Regions from separate parts of the Colwellia asteriadis genome, predicted to be linked through region 1. Evidence: predicted binding sites of a transcription regulator. Region 1 holds the regulator's gene; the other holds the start of a gene.
What was found. Region 1 encodes FliA, which starts transcription of late flagellar genes. Its sites were predicted from a motif close to CTAAAGNTNNNNNNNNNNNNGCCGATA; they were not measured.

Region 1 (8,001 bases):
TTGAGTCGAGAATCTATACCGAATAATTTCGCTCATGCAACGACAATGCTATTGTGGATGTTTTTAGTGTTAGCGCTTTCTATTGGTATTATTGTCGTGATAGATGCACCTTATCAAGTGTGGAATCATGCCAAGCAATTAAGAATGACCAAACAAGATATTAAAGATGAACATAAAAATAGTGAAGGTAGCCCAGAAACTAAAGGGCGTATAAAAAGAGCGCAGTATGAAATATCACAACGACGAATGATGGCCGAAGTGCCTAACTCTGATGTCGTTATTACCAACCCTACGCATTACTCAGTAGCCTTAAAATACGATGCTGCTGTTGGTGGTGCGCCTGTTGTCATTGCTAAAGGGGTTGACCAAATGGCGATTCATATTCGTACTATAGCCAAAGAACATAATATTGAAATAATTCAGTCACCGGCTTTAGCACGATCGCTTTATTATACCACTGAAGCGGGTGATGATATTCCTGAAGAATTATTTGCCGCGGTTGCGCAAGTATTAGCGTTTATTTTTCAACTTAATGAGCATAAGAAAGGCAAGGCAAAAAGGCCAACCGCTATTCCGAAAACATTACCCATTCCAGATGATTTTAAATATTGATATAAGTGACTTGTTTTATTGATAAAAGTTAAACGTAATTTTATGGTACGAGATTTGCTTTTCTTATTATTACGTGTCAAAAAAATAACATGAAGTATTAATGCAACTACCCGCTTATTTAAACCGCTTTGATAAAAAGAACTTTCATCACCTGACTGGTTTAGGCACACCTATATTAGTGATGGCCGCACTCGGTATGGTTATTTTACCTATGCCATCGTGGCTGCTTGATATTCTATTCTCTTTTAATATCGCTTTATCACTTGTCGTGCTTTTAATTACAGTTTATACCCTAAAGCCGTTAGATTTTGGCTCTTTTCCTGCGGTATTACTGGTGGCCACTATTTTACGATTAGCTTTGAATGTTGCAAGTACTCGAGTAGTACTGTTAGAAGGTCATGAAGGTCCTGAGGCTGCAGGTAAAGTTATTGAAGCCTTTGGCTCGGTAGTTATTGGCGGTAACTATGCGGTAGGTATTGTTGTATTTCTTATTCTTATTATTATTAACTTTGTTGTTGTAACTAAAGGTGCTGGTCGTATCGCCGAAGTAACAGCGCGCTTTACCTTAGATGCTATGCCGGGTAAACAAATGGCGATAGATGCCGATTTAAATGCCGGTTTTATCACTCAAGAGCAAGCTAAAGAGCGCAGAACAGAAGTCACGAGTGAAGCTGACTTTTATGGCTCCATGGATGGTGCCAGTAAATTTGTTAAAGGTGATGCCATTGCTGGTATTTTAATATTATTTATTAATATTGTTGGCGGCTTAGTTATTGGTATGGTTCAACATGACTTAACCTTTGATGAAGCAGTAGAGATATACACGTTACTTACCATAGGTGACGGCCTAGTTGCTCAAATACCTGGGTTATTGCTTTCAATTGGTACTGCGATAGTTGTAACTCGTCAGAACACTTCACAAGACATGGGGGAGCAAGTTAGCGCTCAGCTTGGTCAAGGGAAGTCACTGTATATTGCTGCAGGTGTCATGTTTGTTATGGGTGTTATTCCAGGCATGCCTCACTTTGTGTTTTTACTTTTTGCTGCAATGATTGCGGGTACTGCCTTTTTAGGTAACCGTAATAAAATTAATAAAGCCGCTGAACTTGAAAAAAATGAACATGAAGAGAAAGCCCAAATCAAGCAAAAAGAAGATGAAGTTAAAGAGCTTGATTGGGACGATGTTAACCATGTAGATATTATTGGCTTAGAAATAGGTTATCGCTTAATACCTTTGGTTGATAAAGCGCAAGGCGGAGAGTTGCTTAGTCGAATTAAAGGTGTTCGTAAAAAGCTTTCTCAAGAGTTTGGCTTTTTAGTGCCAGCAGTTCATATTCGAGACAATTTAGATTTAGAACCCAACAGTTATCAAATTTCATTAATGGGCGTTAATGTCGGCTCTGCACAAATTAGACACGACCAAGAATTAGCCATAAACCCAGGCCAAGTTTTTGGCCAGTTAGAAGGCATTCCAACTAAAGACCCAGCTTTTGGTCTTGATGCCGTTTGGATTAACCAAAATCAACGTGAACAGGCGCAAACTTTGGGTTATACCGTCGTTGATTCGGCAACGGTATTAGCAACGCATTTAAGCCAAATATTAACTAATAACGCATCACAGTTGCTTGGTCATGAAGAAGTTCAAAACTTATTAGATTTACTGGCGAAAAATCATCCTAAATTAGTTGAAGGTTTTATTCCTGATACGCTGACTTTAGGCACTGTAGTGAAAGTGCTGCAAAGTTTAATGAATGAAGGTGTTGCTGTTCGTGATATGCGCTCAATAGTACAAACCTTAGTAGAGTACGGCCCTAAGAGTCAAGATGCAGAAGTGTTGACTGCTGCTGTACGTATTAGCTTACGTAAATTTATTATTCAAGACCTTGTCGGCGGTGAGCAAGAAGTCCCTGTCATAACTTTGGCACCTGAGTTGGAACAAATGTTGCACCAGTCTATGCAAATGGCCGGAGATGACGGCGCAGGTATTGAACCAGGGCTTGCAGAGCGTTTACAAAAATCATTAACTGATGGTGCTCATCAACAAGAGATGTCTGGAGAAGTTCCTATTCTATTAACATCGGGTATTTTACGTTCAGTGTTATCTAAATTTGTAAAATATACGATTCCAGGGTTGCGGGTTATTTCTTATCAAGAAATCCCTGATGATAAACAAATAAAAATAGTGAGTGTTATAGGTCAGTAATTTAGACCCAAGCAAAAATTTGCTTGATAACAAATAACATAGTAATGACTAGTTACACTGAGGTTTTATATGAAAATTAAACGTTTTGTTGCCAAAGATATGCGCAGTGCCTTAGCACAAATAAAAGATGAACTCGGTGTTGATGCCGTCATTATGTCAACTAAAAAAATTCCTGAAGGTGTTGAGCTAATGGCTGCGGTTGATTACAACCAGCCAATAACTACAAAAACACAACCACAAGAACAGTCATTATCGGCAAATAGTATTAACTCATTTGATGAGCGCAGTAGCAATAGAGCAGTAACAGACGATGTAGTTAATATTGGGAATCATGCCTCACATAGCCAAAGTGCTTCAACACGTCAAAATAGTGTCGCGTCAGAAAATGTAACTGTTAATGAAAAAGTAAACTCAACGGCCAATGAAGAAAACCATGCTGACAGCTTATCCGCTTTACTTAATCGTCAAGTTCAGCAAACAACGACACCAATGCCATCACATAGTCAGCCGACAGTTAATGACTTAACTGAAGAGGATGAAAGCATAGAGCAACAATTTAAAAGCTTTACTGACCGCTTAAGTCAATCAACTGTTTTAAATGAAGATGCCGATGATATTACCGCGAATGTAACTCCGTTTAATGCGCAACAAACAGTACCAACAGAAAGCCAAAGTGCGGCGGTTTCTTCGCAAGACTTTGCTAAAATGCAACAAGAAATGATGTCTATTCGAGCGCTATTAGAGCACCAGGTTTCTGGGTTGATGTGGCAAGATATGGCACAAAAGGATCCTCAGCGTGCGGTATTGGTAAGTCGTTTATTAGCACTAGGAATTAATGAGCAAATAGCAGATCAGATAGCGGGTTATGTGCCACCACAAACTTCTGAGCCAGAAGCTTGGCAACAAGCAACACAACTTATCGCTAAGCAAATAAATACCACGCAAAACGATATCATTCATCGTGGTGGCGTTGTTGCTTTAGTTGGCCCGACAGGGGTTGGGAAAACAACAACTATTGCCAAACTCGCTGCTGGTTTTGCGCAAGTTCATGGGAGTGATAATGTTGCACTTATTTCGACTGATACCTTTCGTATAGCGGGTTTTGAACAACTTGCAACGTACGGTAAAATTATAGGTTGTCAGGTCATGCTTGCTAAAGACAGTCAGGCATTAGATGCTTTATTACAGCAGTTTTCGAAGAAAAAACTTATTTTGATTGATACTGCGGGTATGGGGCAACGCGATATGCGTTTAGCTGAGCAGTTGGCAAACTTGGTTAATAATGCACGCGTTACTATTCGTAATTACTTGGTACTTGCTGCCAATACCCAACAGCGAGTTATGCAAGAAAATGTTGAACGCTTTAAAAAAGTACCAATATCAGGGTGTATTTATACTAAACTTGATGAAAGCGTTAGTATTGGCGAAATAATTACCACATCAATAAAAAATGGTTTACCAATTGGGTATCTTACTGACGGACAACGAGTTCCTGAAGATATTAAAGTTGCAAATGCTGAGAAATTAGTTACTCTTGCTGATAAGATGGCAAGTAAGCCAGCAAATGGTAATAATACACCTGTGCGCACTATGCCAGTTGCTCCCGCGGGAGTAATGTAGCGTGTTAGTTTATACGACAATAGAAGTAAAAATTTGATGATAGATCAAGCGAGTGGCTTAAGAAAAATGCAAGATTTACAAAAAGTTAAAGTAATCGCTGTTTCAGGAGGCAAAGGAGGCGTAGGTAAAACCAATGTTTCTTTGAATACCGCTATAGCATTAGGCCAACAGGGCAAGCGTGTTCTCGTTTTAGATGCCGATTTAGGTCTAGCTAATGTTGATGTAATGTTGGGCTTGAGGGTAAAGCGCAATTTATCACATGTGCTCTCGGGTGAGTGCGAGCTCGATGATATTATTATTGAAGGGCCTGCCGGTATTAAAATAATTCCAGCAACATCTGGCTCACAATCTATGGTTGACTTAACGCCAGCAGAGCATGCTGGATTAATTCGTGCCTTTAGTGAAATGCAAACTCAGTTTGATGTACTTATTGTTGATACCGCAGCAGGTATTTCAGATATGGTACTTAGCTTTACCCGTGCAGCACAAGATGTCATGTTAGTGGTTTGTGATGAGCCCACATCAATAACAGATTGTTACGCACTGATGAAGTTATTAAGTCGCGACCATGGGGTTTTCAAGTTTAAAGTTGTTGCCAATATGGTGCGAAATCCAAAAGAAGGCGAACAGCTTTTTGCTAAACTGACTAAAGTAACAGACAGGTTTTTAGATGTAGCACTAGAGTTAGTCGCGGTTATTCCCTTTGATGAAAATATTAGAAAGTCGGTTCGCAAGCAACAAGCTATTGTTGAAGCGTTTCCACAATCCCCAGCCGCTAAAGCATTTAGCAGTTTAGCGACTAAAGTAGGCCAATGGCCTATACCTAAACAAGCATCAGGACACTTAGAGTTTTTTATTGAGCAGTTATTAGCTAATTAGCTAGTTTATTCAAATCCATACGACTTTATGAGAGCATTATTACGTGGCAAAAGCGAATAGCTATAGTAATCAAATTGATAAAGCTGCGATACTTGAGCAACATACTGTTTTGGTCAAACGTATTGCCTATCACTTATTGGCAAGACTACCTGCAAGTGTATTAGTCGATGATCTCATTCAATCAGGCATGATTGGATTATTAGAAGCCGCTAATAACTTTGATAATACTAAAGGTGCTAGCTTTGAAACCTTTGCAGGTATTAGAATACGTGGTGCAATGCTAGATGAAATGCGTCGCGGTGACTGGACTCCTCGCTCAGTACATAAAAATAGCCGAATGGTAAGTGATGCAATCAATACATTAGAAGCTAAACTTGGTAGAGATGTTTCTGATATTGAAGTTGCTGAAAAACTTGATATTTCATTAAATGACTACCATCATATATTAAGAGAAGTCAGTACAGGTAAAATACTAGGCATAGATGACTTAGGTACAAGTGAAGATGCGTTAAGTTATACTGATGACAATATTGATGATGATCCCTATCTAAATATAGAACAAATTGCGTTTAAAAAGGCGTTAGCTGAGTGTATAAGCACTTTACCCGAGCGTGAAGCTCTAGTACTGTCGCTATACTACGATGAAGAATTGAATTTACGTGAAATTGGTCAAGTACTTGATGTAAGTGAATCAAGGGTGAGCCAAATTCATAGTCAAGCAATGCATAGGTTAAAAGCGCGTATGCAATCTTGGCAAAATTAACTAAACTATTAAATCGATAACAATTAACTTCACTGTTAAAATAAGTTTGATAGTATAAATAATACCACCATTATTAATTTTAAATGTTTCGCCGGAGGGTGCCTTGGATAAAAATATGAAAGTGCTTGTAGTTGATGACTTTTCAACCATGAGACGTATAGTAAAAAATTTATTGCGTGATTTAGGCTTTACCAATATTCAAGAGGCGGATGATGGCAGCACAGCATTACCGATGCTTCAAGGTGGAGATTTTGACTTTGTTGTAACTGATTGGAATATGCCTGGTATGCAAGGTATTGACTTATTAAAAGCAATACGAGCTGATGCGAGCTTATCTCACATCCCTGTCTTATTAATTACTGCAGAAGCTAAAAAAGAGCAAATAGTTATGGCAGCTCAAGCAGGGGTAAATGGTTATATCGTTAAGCCATTTACTGCGGCAACGTTAAAAACTAAATTAGACAAAATTTTTGAGCGTTTGGGTTAATAACTGTTTTAGCTTTATACGAATTTAATATGCTAAGAATATGGTTTGCATAAGTATTAAGGACTTTGCATGAGTATAGCTATGATGGGGCGGATCTCTTTAGAGCAAGCAAAATCGCTAGTTGAGTATCTTGAATCTGGGCAGCAAGATGCTGCCGATGCAATTATTGCAGAAATTCAAAACCCAATTAACTCGGAACTGTTTGCAGAAATAGGTAAGTTAACACGTCAACTTCATGACTCGTTAACGAACTTCCAAGTTGACTCTCGTTTAAGTGACTTGGCTAATGCTGATATTCCGGATGCGAAAGAGCGCCTGAATTACGTTATTGAAAGAACAGAAGAAGCAGCAAACAAAACTATGGACGCTGTTGAAGCTATTTTTCCAGTGGTTGATAGAATATCAGAACAAGTTGATGCAGTTAATCCCGCTTGGACTAAACTGATGAATAATCAAATTGATTTAGCTGAGTTCAAAAGCCTTTGTTTGGGTATTGACACACTACTTAAAACAACAGGTAAAGAAACTCAATTAATACATGGCTTAATGACCGATGTCTTAATGGCACAGGATTTCCAAGATCTAACAGGCCAAGTTATTCGTAAGGTTATTGATTTGGTTCGAGAGGTTGAAGACAGTTTAATTAACATGTTAACCGCTTTTGGTATCACTTCTGATGATGATAAAAATCAAGCGACACCTAAAGTCGGTGACAATTTAGTTGAAGGTCCGATAGTAAACACAGAAAACAGAGACGATGTTGTTGAAGATCAAGACGATGTTGATGATCTTTTATCAAGTTTAGGATTTTAATGGGAGTTGCTGCATGTCTTTTGAAGCAGATGAAGAAATTTTACAGGATTTTTTAGTTGAAGCGGGTGAAATCTTAGAGTCTCTTTCAGAAGAGCTAGTTGAGCTAGAAAATGATGTAGATAACTCTGGGCTATTGAACTCTATCTTCCGTGGATTTCATACAGTGAAAGGGGGAGCAGGGTTTTTAAGCTTGAATGAGCTTGTTGAAGTCTGTCATGGTGCGGAAAATATCTTTGATTTATTACGTACTGGACAACGACGTGTTAATCCTGAGCTTATGGATACTATTCTATCTGCTCTAGATACGGTTAATGATATGTTTGCTTTAGTGCAAAATAGCCAGCCATTAATTCCTGCAGATCCGCAACTATTAGCTGAATTACATCGCCTTAGTACTCCTGATTCAGCAGGCGCTGCTGATCCAGCTCCAATTGAAGCTGTCGTTGAAGATGCTACGGTAGCTGTTAATAACGATATTAATGATGAAAACTCAAATGATACAGGCTCAAATGATGAAATGACCGAAGATGAGTTTGAGCGCTTACTCGATGAGTTACATGGCGGTGGGGAACCTTCAACTCCTGCGCCATCAGAAGAGGTTAATGTAGCTCCTACGGCTAGCAA
Region 2 (8,001 bases), on a different contig from region 1:
TCTTTGTAGGTTTCAGCATTGGCCAACACATCTTCTTTGGTAAGTGGCTTACGTGTTACATTTTTACCTGTAGGATCGCCAATCATGCCGGTGAAGTCACCAATTAAGAAAATAACTTCATGGCCTTGTAATTGAAATTGACGTAACTTATTAATAAGTACAGTGTGGCCTAAATGTAAGTCTGGAGCCGTAGGATCAAAACCGGCTTTAATTTTTAATGGTTTACCACTTTTTAATTTTTCTAGTAACTCTTCTTCAACTAATATTTCTTCTGCGCCGCGTTTCAGCTCTGCAAACGCTTGATTGACATCTGTCATAATTCAGCTCCACTGGCTATCATTTTGAATTTACTCTAATGCGATAAAAGTAGATTCAAGGTAATAAGTTTATTTTATGGTCGAATTCTACTGCACTTTATTAGTAGGTTAAAACCTTTAAGTGAGTTTTCGTGTATTTATCTTAATAAAACTAATTTTAGGGAAGTGCAGAGAGGTAAATAACTTGTCTTAATAGTGTGGTAAGTAAAATAAAAAAGGCTTGTATAACAGGGTATACAAGCCTTGATTTTGATTCATGTTAAAACAGAATAATTATCTTTATAGCGTAATCTATTCTTTTATGCTCTTAATTTGAATCGGTTAACAAGATTTTTCATTTGATCAGATAACTCATTCATTCTTGATGCTTTTTCTGATGTTTGATTGGTCACATCTAAGATTTCAGATGATGAACCACTGATCGCTACCACATCTCGAGATATCTCGATGGTTGTAGCAGATTGCTCTTCACACGCGGCAGCAATTGAAGTAATCATGGCCTCTATGCTTTGAGTACCTGCCATAATAATATCAAGTGAATCACCAGCTTTATTCGCCAGCTCTACACTTTTGCTCGCTTGATCAATGCCTTGGTCAATACTGGCAATAACGGCGGTAGTATCTGACTGTATTGCGCCAATAGATTTAGCGACCTCCTGTGTTGCTTGGGTTGTTCTTGCTGCCAGTGTTCTAACTTCATCGGCAACAACAGCAAAGCCTCGACCTTGCTCCCCAGCACGCGCTGCTTCTATAGCGGCATTTAAGGCTAATAAGTTAGTTTGTTCAGCAATACCGTTAATAACTTGTATTACATCACCTATTTCGGTGCTACGTGCCCCCAATTTGTTGACCATTTCAGCTGTTGAATTAACGGCTTCTGAAAGTAGGTTAATACCTTGTACCGTTTGTTTAACAACATTGCCGCCTGTTGTTGCTTGTACCCCGGACTCACTCGCACTTGTGGCTGCTGCCGAGCTTTGGCTGGCAACTTCATTTACGGTTGCTGTCATTTCTTCTACTGCTACTGAAATAATACTGGCTTTATGTGCTTGTTCATTACAGCTGTTGGTCATTTCAATAGTAGCGCCAAGAATATCATTACTTGAACTAGCGACAGAATTAGAGACATTATTAATATCTTTAATTAAGTCATTAAGTGATTTAGACATAGTATTCATAGCGATTGCGATGGCACCAATTTCATCACCACTGTCATCAACAATAGGGTCTGCGGTTAAATCTCCTTCACTCACTTTGTTGGCGACATTGAGTACATTATTCAAACGCTTATTGATGTTTGTTGCTAGGTAATGAGAAATAGCAATAGCAGCAATAATCGCGATGATAGAGATAACCACTAAAGTAAATAATTGGTCATTTATAGAAGTTAATGTTTCATCTATACCTTTACTGGCGTCTACTTTTTCTTCGTCAGATGATTTATCGAGTATGTCTTCAACCACATTAAAAAGCTCTCGTTCCATTTTATCTGCAGCTTTTAAAGCTGAGGCTCTAGCGGTAGGGTCGAATTTAGCGAAGGCTTCTTCTCCTGCAGCTATTATCTTTTGAGACAGCTGGCCTATTTTTACTAGATTAGCTTGATTTTGTGGGCTTTGCTCTAGTTTTTGTAATTGCGACAAATACTCAGCTAACGATTTTTTATCTTCATCAAAAGCTGATTTTTTATTTATATCGCCGGCAATAAAACCCGTGAGTGAAGCAATTAGATCTCCTGCTTCATCAATTAACTCTAAATAAAGTACAGCACTAGATAAATCATTTTTCAAAGCTTCTTTTTTTGAAATATCTAATAGCGACTCAAGCTCGCGCACTGACGTTTTTTCAAGTTCTTTTATTAATGTAAACGCCCATCGTTCTGTTTCAGGGTTGTAGCGAGAAAAAACTTCTTCTTTAGCTTGCGCTGCAAAGGTATCAACAAGATTTTTAATTTTAGCCATTTTCTCACGATCGGTGGCTTTAGCTGATTCAATCAGCTTTAACTTTTCAAATTGTGTGTTAAATTCGGCGTAACTTTCGTTAAACACCTTTACTTCGTTTACTTCTCCAGTCAAATATTCAAGCATACTCGATTGCATATCACCGACTTCATCGAGTACTTGTAAATATAAAATAACGCCAGGGATATCGTCGCTTTGTACCTCGTCAACTATTTGTTGTATTTTTTGGCTTTTAAGCCAAATTACGGTGGAGATTGTTAGCATTAATAATATGACTATTGCAAAGCCAGCGTAAAGACGTTGAGAAATAGTTAATTTCATTATTTATTACCTTGTTTAATACGGTTATATTTTTGCACATGAGTCTTGTAATCCTTTACTTATCGCCTCTATTACCTTTTACTTTAGTTAGTATTTCGTATTTTGCTAAATTTATATTTACCTTTTGATAATAAGCTTTTGGCGACATTTGCTATTTTTTTTTGATATAGTGGTTATTTATTAATGTTTTCGCTTTCCATATTTGAGTAGTCCCTTTGAGTAGTTCCTTGAAAAAAATATTAGAAGTTTTCTCTCAGCTTCCTCTGAAGCATCGCATTGTTATTGGCTTTTTTAGTTTGTTATTTTTAGTTTTTTTACTAATGCCCAGTAATAACAGCCAAGATGATGTTACCGACTTAGCTGTCGGTAAACGATATGAAGTTAAAAGTTTGGGTAACAGTATTGAGCATAGCGCCATTGACGATAGCAACCCAAGCCCTTCAAATAGCAAGGTAAAAGATCTGCCCTCTTTAGCGAGTGATAACGATGCAATTGAACGCGGCACATTAGTGAGCGAAGCAACTAAAACCATAAACCCCCCAACACCAAATATGGCAGATGAAGAGCCGCCGGTTGTGGAGTTGAATTGGCAAACAGTAAAAGTTAGAAGTGGTGACTCGTTAGCAAGAATATTTAAACGTTTGGGTTTCAGCGCTCAAACAACCTATGCAGTTAGTACGGCAAAAGGTGAAGACAGTAAATTACTGAAAAAGCTAAATGTTGGCGATGAATTACGTATTGCAACGAATGATACTAAGCAATTAGCAGCGCTTGAATATCCCTTATCTAAAACTGATACCTTATACATTAATTTAATAGGCGATACTTACCAATCATCTAAAGAAGTCAAAGCGGTAGAAATACGTGAAGCTTTTAGCCATGGTGAAATATCTTCAAGCTTTTGGAATGCAGGGGTGGGTGCAGGTTTAACTGATGCACAAGTGATTAATTTTGCTAACGTCTTTGGTTGGGATATTGATTTCGCACAAGACATTAGGGCTGGTGATAGCTTTAATGTGGTTTATGAGCAGCAATATATTGATGGTGAATACATAGGAACAGGCAATATTTTAGCCGCTGAGTTTGTTAACCAAGGTGAAGTTTTTCAAGCGGTACGCTTTAGCGATAATGAGTATTACACTCCAGATGGCAAAAGTATGCGTAAAGCTTTTTTACGAGCCCCGGTTAATTTCAAATATATTAGCTCAAGCTTTAAGCCAAGACGCTTTCATCCCGTACAAAAACGTTGGAAAGCTCATCGTGGTATAGACTATGCTGCCAAAACTGGCACACCGGTAGTTGCGGCAGGTAATGGTAAAGTGACCCATGCAGCTTATAATAAATATAATGGTCATTATGTTTTCATTCAGCATGGTAATGGTATTGTGACTAAATATTTGCATTTTTCTAAACGGGCAGTAAAAAAAGGACAGCGTGTTAAACAGGGGGAAGTGATTGGTTATGTCGGCGCTACTGGTTTGGCGGCAGGGCCTCATTTACATTATGAGTTTTTATTAAATGGTGTACACCGCAACCCACGTACCGTAAAACTGCCAGATGCTCAGCCAATTGCTAAAAAATATAAAGCGGAATTTCAACGTATTTCGGCGCTACGTTTACAAGCTTTAGCGGGTGCGAGAAATGCCTTGAAATCTACTCAAAAGACTACAGGTATTGCAAGCAACAATGAGTAAGGTTAAGTATTATATTGGGCTAATGTCGGGAACCAGCGCTGATGGGGTTGATCTTGCTTTAGTTGATTTTACGCAAGGTTGCCAAAATTTGATAATCGCTGGTAGTTATTATCAAGCATACACTCCTGATATTGTTGAAAAAATAACGTCACTTTATAACCCTCATAATAATGAAATTGATCGCGCATATAGCTTAGACGTAGAACTAGCTCATATTTTTGGTGATGCGATACGCGCACTGCTATTGCAGGAAAACCTTACAAGCGAAGACATTATTGCCATAGGTAATCACGGGCAAACTATACGCCACCGCCCAGACTTCCCCCATTCTTTTACCGTACAAATAGGTTGCAGCCAAACCTTAGCTGTATTAACAGGTATTAAGGTGATTGGACAGTTTAGACGTAAAGATATGGCACTAGGCGGACAAGGTGCGCCTTTAGTACCTGCGTTCCATCAGCATATTTTTTCAGAGCCTAGCCAAGATGTTTTTGTAGTGAATATTGGTGGCATTGCCAATATTACTTTTTTACCTGAGGGTAATGACAAGCAAGTGTTGGGGTTTGATACCGGCCCTGGTAATGCATTATTAGATGATTGGTTTAAAGAAAATCATCTAGTAATGGCTGCTTCAACTGATAGTGATCATAAAAGCTATGATGAAAACGGTCATTGGGCATCAACAGGCAGCGTTAACTTGGCATTGCTAAGCCATCTTCTTCAAGACTCTTATTTTGCTTTACCGGCACCGAAAAGCACGGGGCGAGAATATTTCACGTTAAATTGGCTTTTTGCACAATTAACTGACTTTTCAATTAAACAAAACCAAGCCTTAAAGCCTAACGACGTGCAAGCAACACTGGTGGCACTAACGGCTCACTCTATTGCGAACGAGATTATTAAGTTGTCAGCTCAAGGTAACATTTATCTATGTGGCGGCGGCATTCATAATCGCGCTTTGATGCAGCAACTTAAGCAGGCGTTAATTGTTCAAGGGGGGTTAGCGTATGAATTATTATCAACACAAGAACGTAATATTGATGGTGATGTGCTTGAAGCAACGGCTTTTGCATGGCTTGCTTACGCCTATGAGCATAAGCTAATAAGTAGTATTTCGGCTGTTACTGGAGCTCGGGTCGCTTGTACTCTAGGCGTTGCCTTTTACCCTTAAGTAAACATAAATATCATCTGGAAAAATCTCTAATGTACTCTATAGTTGGTTGATGGTCGAAATAAAAGCTCAGTGATAATGAACTTAATCGACTTATATCCATCTAACTTAGACAGGGTTGATACTTTTACAGATCACACCTGAAGTATAGGAATACAAACTGGAGGTTTTTATGGAGTTTAAAGATATTCATATAGGTATGAAGTGTGGCAGCAAAAAAGGCAGTGGTACAGTGACTTGGATTGATGGTTCAACCCGCACTATATATATGGCCGACACATGTAACAATAATAATTTTGAAGTGAACTTCAATGAAATTATTGACGATCCACAAGCTCATAATAAAGAAGATGGTTATTACTAGGCGCTAACGAACAATATTAAGTAATTGCGTATAAGTAACGCCTACCCAAATACCGAAAGCCCAGTTATATCGATTATAGCTGGGCTTTTTTATGAATATTGATAGCTTGAGTAATTAACCTGAACTTGGTTTAAGAGATAGTTAACAAGTAGGCTTAATATCATTAACGCTTGAATCCTCAATAATGATTTGCCACACTGCCTCGCTTACCCTCAAAAACACCTTAAGGTTCATAAATATGGAATGGTTGTCTATATTGCCACCACTCATTGCAATAATTCTCGTGCTTTGGAAGAGAGAAGTAATACTCGCTTTGCTTGCTGCAGTGTTTACTTCTGAATTTTTACTTGCTTTAGCTGAGCATAATAACGCTGTATTTTATGGTGGTATTGGGCTGATTGAGCGCGTTGTTAGCGTGGTGATCTCGCCAGGTAATGCTCGTATTCTTATTTTTAGCTTATTAATCGGTGCTTTGTTGGCTTATGTTAGAAACTCCGGTGGTGTTACCGCAACGGTTGAAAAGCTGGTTAATAAAGGTATTGCAAAAAGTAGACGGCAAGTAGGAAGTTTAACCATGTTTACCGGGGTGGTTATTTTTATTGAGTCTAACTTAAGTGTTTTAACAGCAGGCATTTTATCACGCGATTTATTTGATAAATTCAAAATGAGCCGCGCCCGTTTAGCCTTTATTATTGATAGTACTAGTGCACCTGTTTGTATTCTTATTTTACTTAATGGTTGGGGCGCATATATTTTAGCGTTACTGAGCAATTACGATTTAGGTCAATCGTCTGTTTCTATTCTTTGGGGTACAATCGCTTTTAATTTTTATGCCATTATTGCTTTGTTAATGGTGATGTATACGGTGTTTTTTGACAAAGTACATGGACCATTAAGAAAGCTTGAGTTATCTCAACAAAGTATTTCTACATCAACGTCTTATACAAAAACATCAACAGTTAATAATTCAGTATTAACACAAGAAGATAATAACGTATCTCAAAATAGCCATTCGACCAATCAGCCGGCTAATAATGATAACCTTACTGAGTCGATAGTTGCTCCAACTAAAGCACGCTTTATGATTATCCCGTTATTAACTATGGTGTTGTCAATGTTCTTTTTTATGTATTGGACTGGCAATGGTGATATTACGCAGGGTAGCGGTGGTAAATCAGTTTTATATGCCACATGTGTAGCGTTAGTCGTCACCTATTATTTATTGTTTTTTTCAAAACGTTACCGTCACGATGAATTGGTTTCTGTCGGTTTTTCAGGTATTGCCGAGTTACTCCCTTTAGTCACTATTGTGTTGCTTTCACTTACTCTAGGTGCGAGCTTAAAAGACTTAGGTACAGGAATATTTATTTCAGGCGTAGTTGGTGATTACTTACCGTTAGTTTTAGTTGTACCTATGCTGTTTATTGCAGGTGCTGTTATTTCATTTAGTACAGGAACTTCTTGGGGAACTTTTGCTATTTTGATTCCTATTGGTGTGCCATTAATACAAAGTCTAGGCTTACCCCCCTCGTTAGTTATTGCTGCCATTTTAGGTGGTGGTATTTTTGGGGATCATTGTTCGCCTATTTCAGATACCACCTGTGTTTCGGCGATTGCCTCAGGGTGTGATTTACTCGAACATGTTCAAACACAATTGCCGTATGCACTTTTTGGCGGCGCTGTTACTTTGTGTGCTTATATTCTCGCTAGCGTCGTTATGCTATAAAAATAAAGAGGCAAAAATGAAACAAACTATCACTAGTCAAACTAGTTATACGAGAGGTAATACCGTCAAATACCATAACTCGCCAGTTAATTTAAAAGGGTTAATAACTTCGCTGTTATTGAGTGCTAGTGCAGTATTATTGCCGCTCAGTAGTCATGCTACGTCAGTTAATAGTGAGTCACATCAAGCGAGTGATAATATTATCGCAATTGCCATTCATGGTGGTGCCGGTACGATAGAAAAATCACGATTCACTCCAGAAAAAGAGGCGAAGTACCGCGCTAAGTTATCTGAAGCGCTTGAAGCGGGCTATCAAGTGTTAGATATGGGGGGCTCAAGTTTAGATGCGGTAACCGCTGCTATTAATATTTTGGAAAACTCACCACTATTTAACGCAGGTAAGGGCGCTGTTTATACACACGATGAAACACATGAGCTTGATGCGTCTAT

Region 2: the regulator FliA is predicted to act here: its motif matches at 2,657-2,683, upstream of ABD005_RS04650 (HAMP domain-containing methyl-accepting chemotaxis protein).

Annotation. Positions count from the first base shown of each region.
Region 1 covers NZ_BAAAFA010000004.1:163,981-171,981, forward strand. Annotated here, with positions in the region: gene flhB (flagellar biosynthesis protein FlhB) at 1-612, shown strand, start outside; gene flhA (flagellar biosynthesis protein FlhA) at 713-2,815, shown strand; gene flhF (flagellar biosynthesis GTPase FlhF) at 2,885-4,435, shown strand; gene ABD005_RS07230 (MinD/ParA family protein) at 4,472-5,314, shown strand; gene ABD005_RS07235 (RNA polymerase sigma factor FliA) at 5,358-6,077, shown strand; gene cheY (chemotaxis response regulator CheY) at 6,181-6,564, shown strand; gene ABD005_RS07245 (protein phosphatase CheZ) at 6,634-7,377, shown strand; gene ABD005_RS07250 (chemotaxis protein CheA) at 7,391-8,001, shown strand, end outside.
Region 2 covers NZ_BAAAFA010000002.1:341,469-349,469, forward strand. Annotated here, with positions in the region: gene tyrS (tyrosine--tRNA ligase) at 1-317, opposite strand, end outside; gene ABD005_RS04650 (HAMP domain-containing methyl-accepting chemotaxis protein) at 617-2,596, opposite strand; gene ABD005_RS04655 (OapA family protein) at 2,833-4,290, shown strand; gene ABD005_RS04660 (anhydro-N-acetylmuramic acid kinase) at 4,283-5,461, shown strand; gene ABD005_RS04665 (hypothetical protein) at 5,634-5,825, shown strand; gene ABD005_RS04670 (Na+/H+ antiporter NhaC family protein) at 6,064-7,551, shown strand; gene ABD005_RS04675 (isoaspartyl peptidase/L-asparaginase family protein) at 7,670-8,001, shown strand, end outside.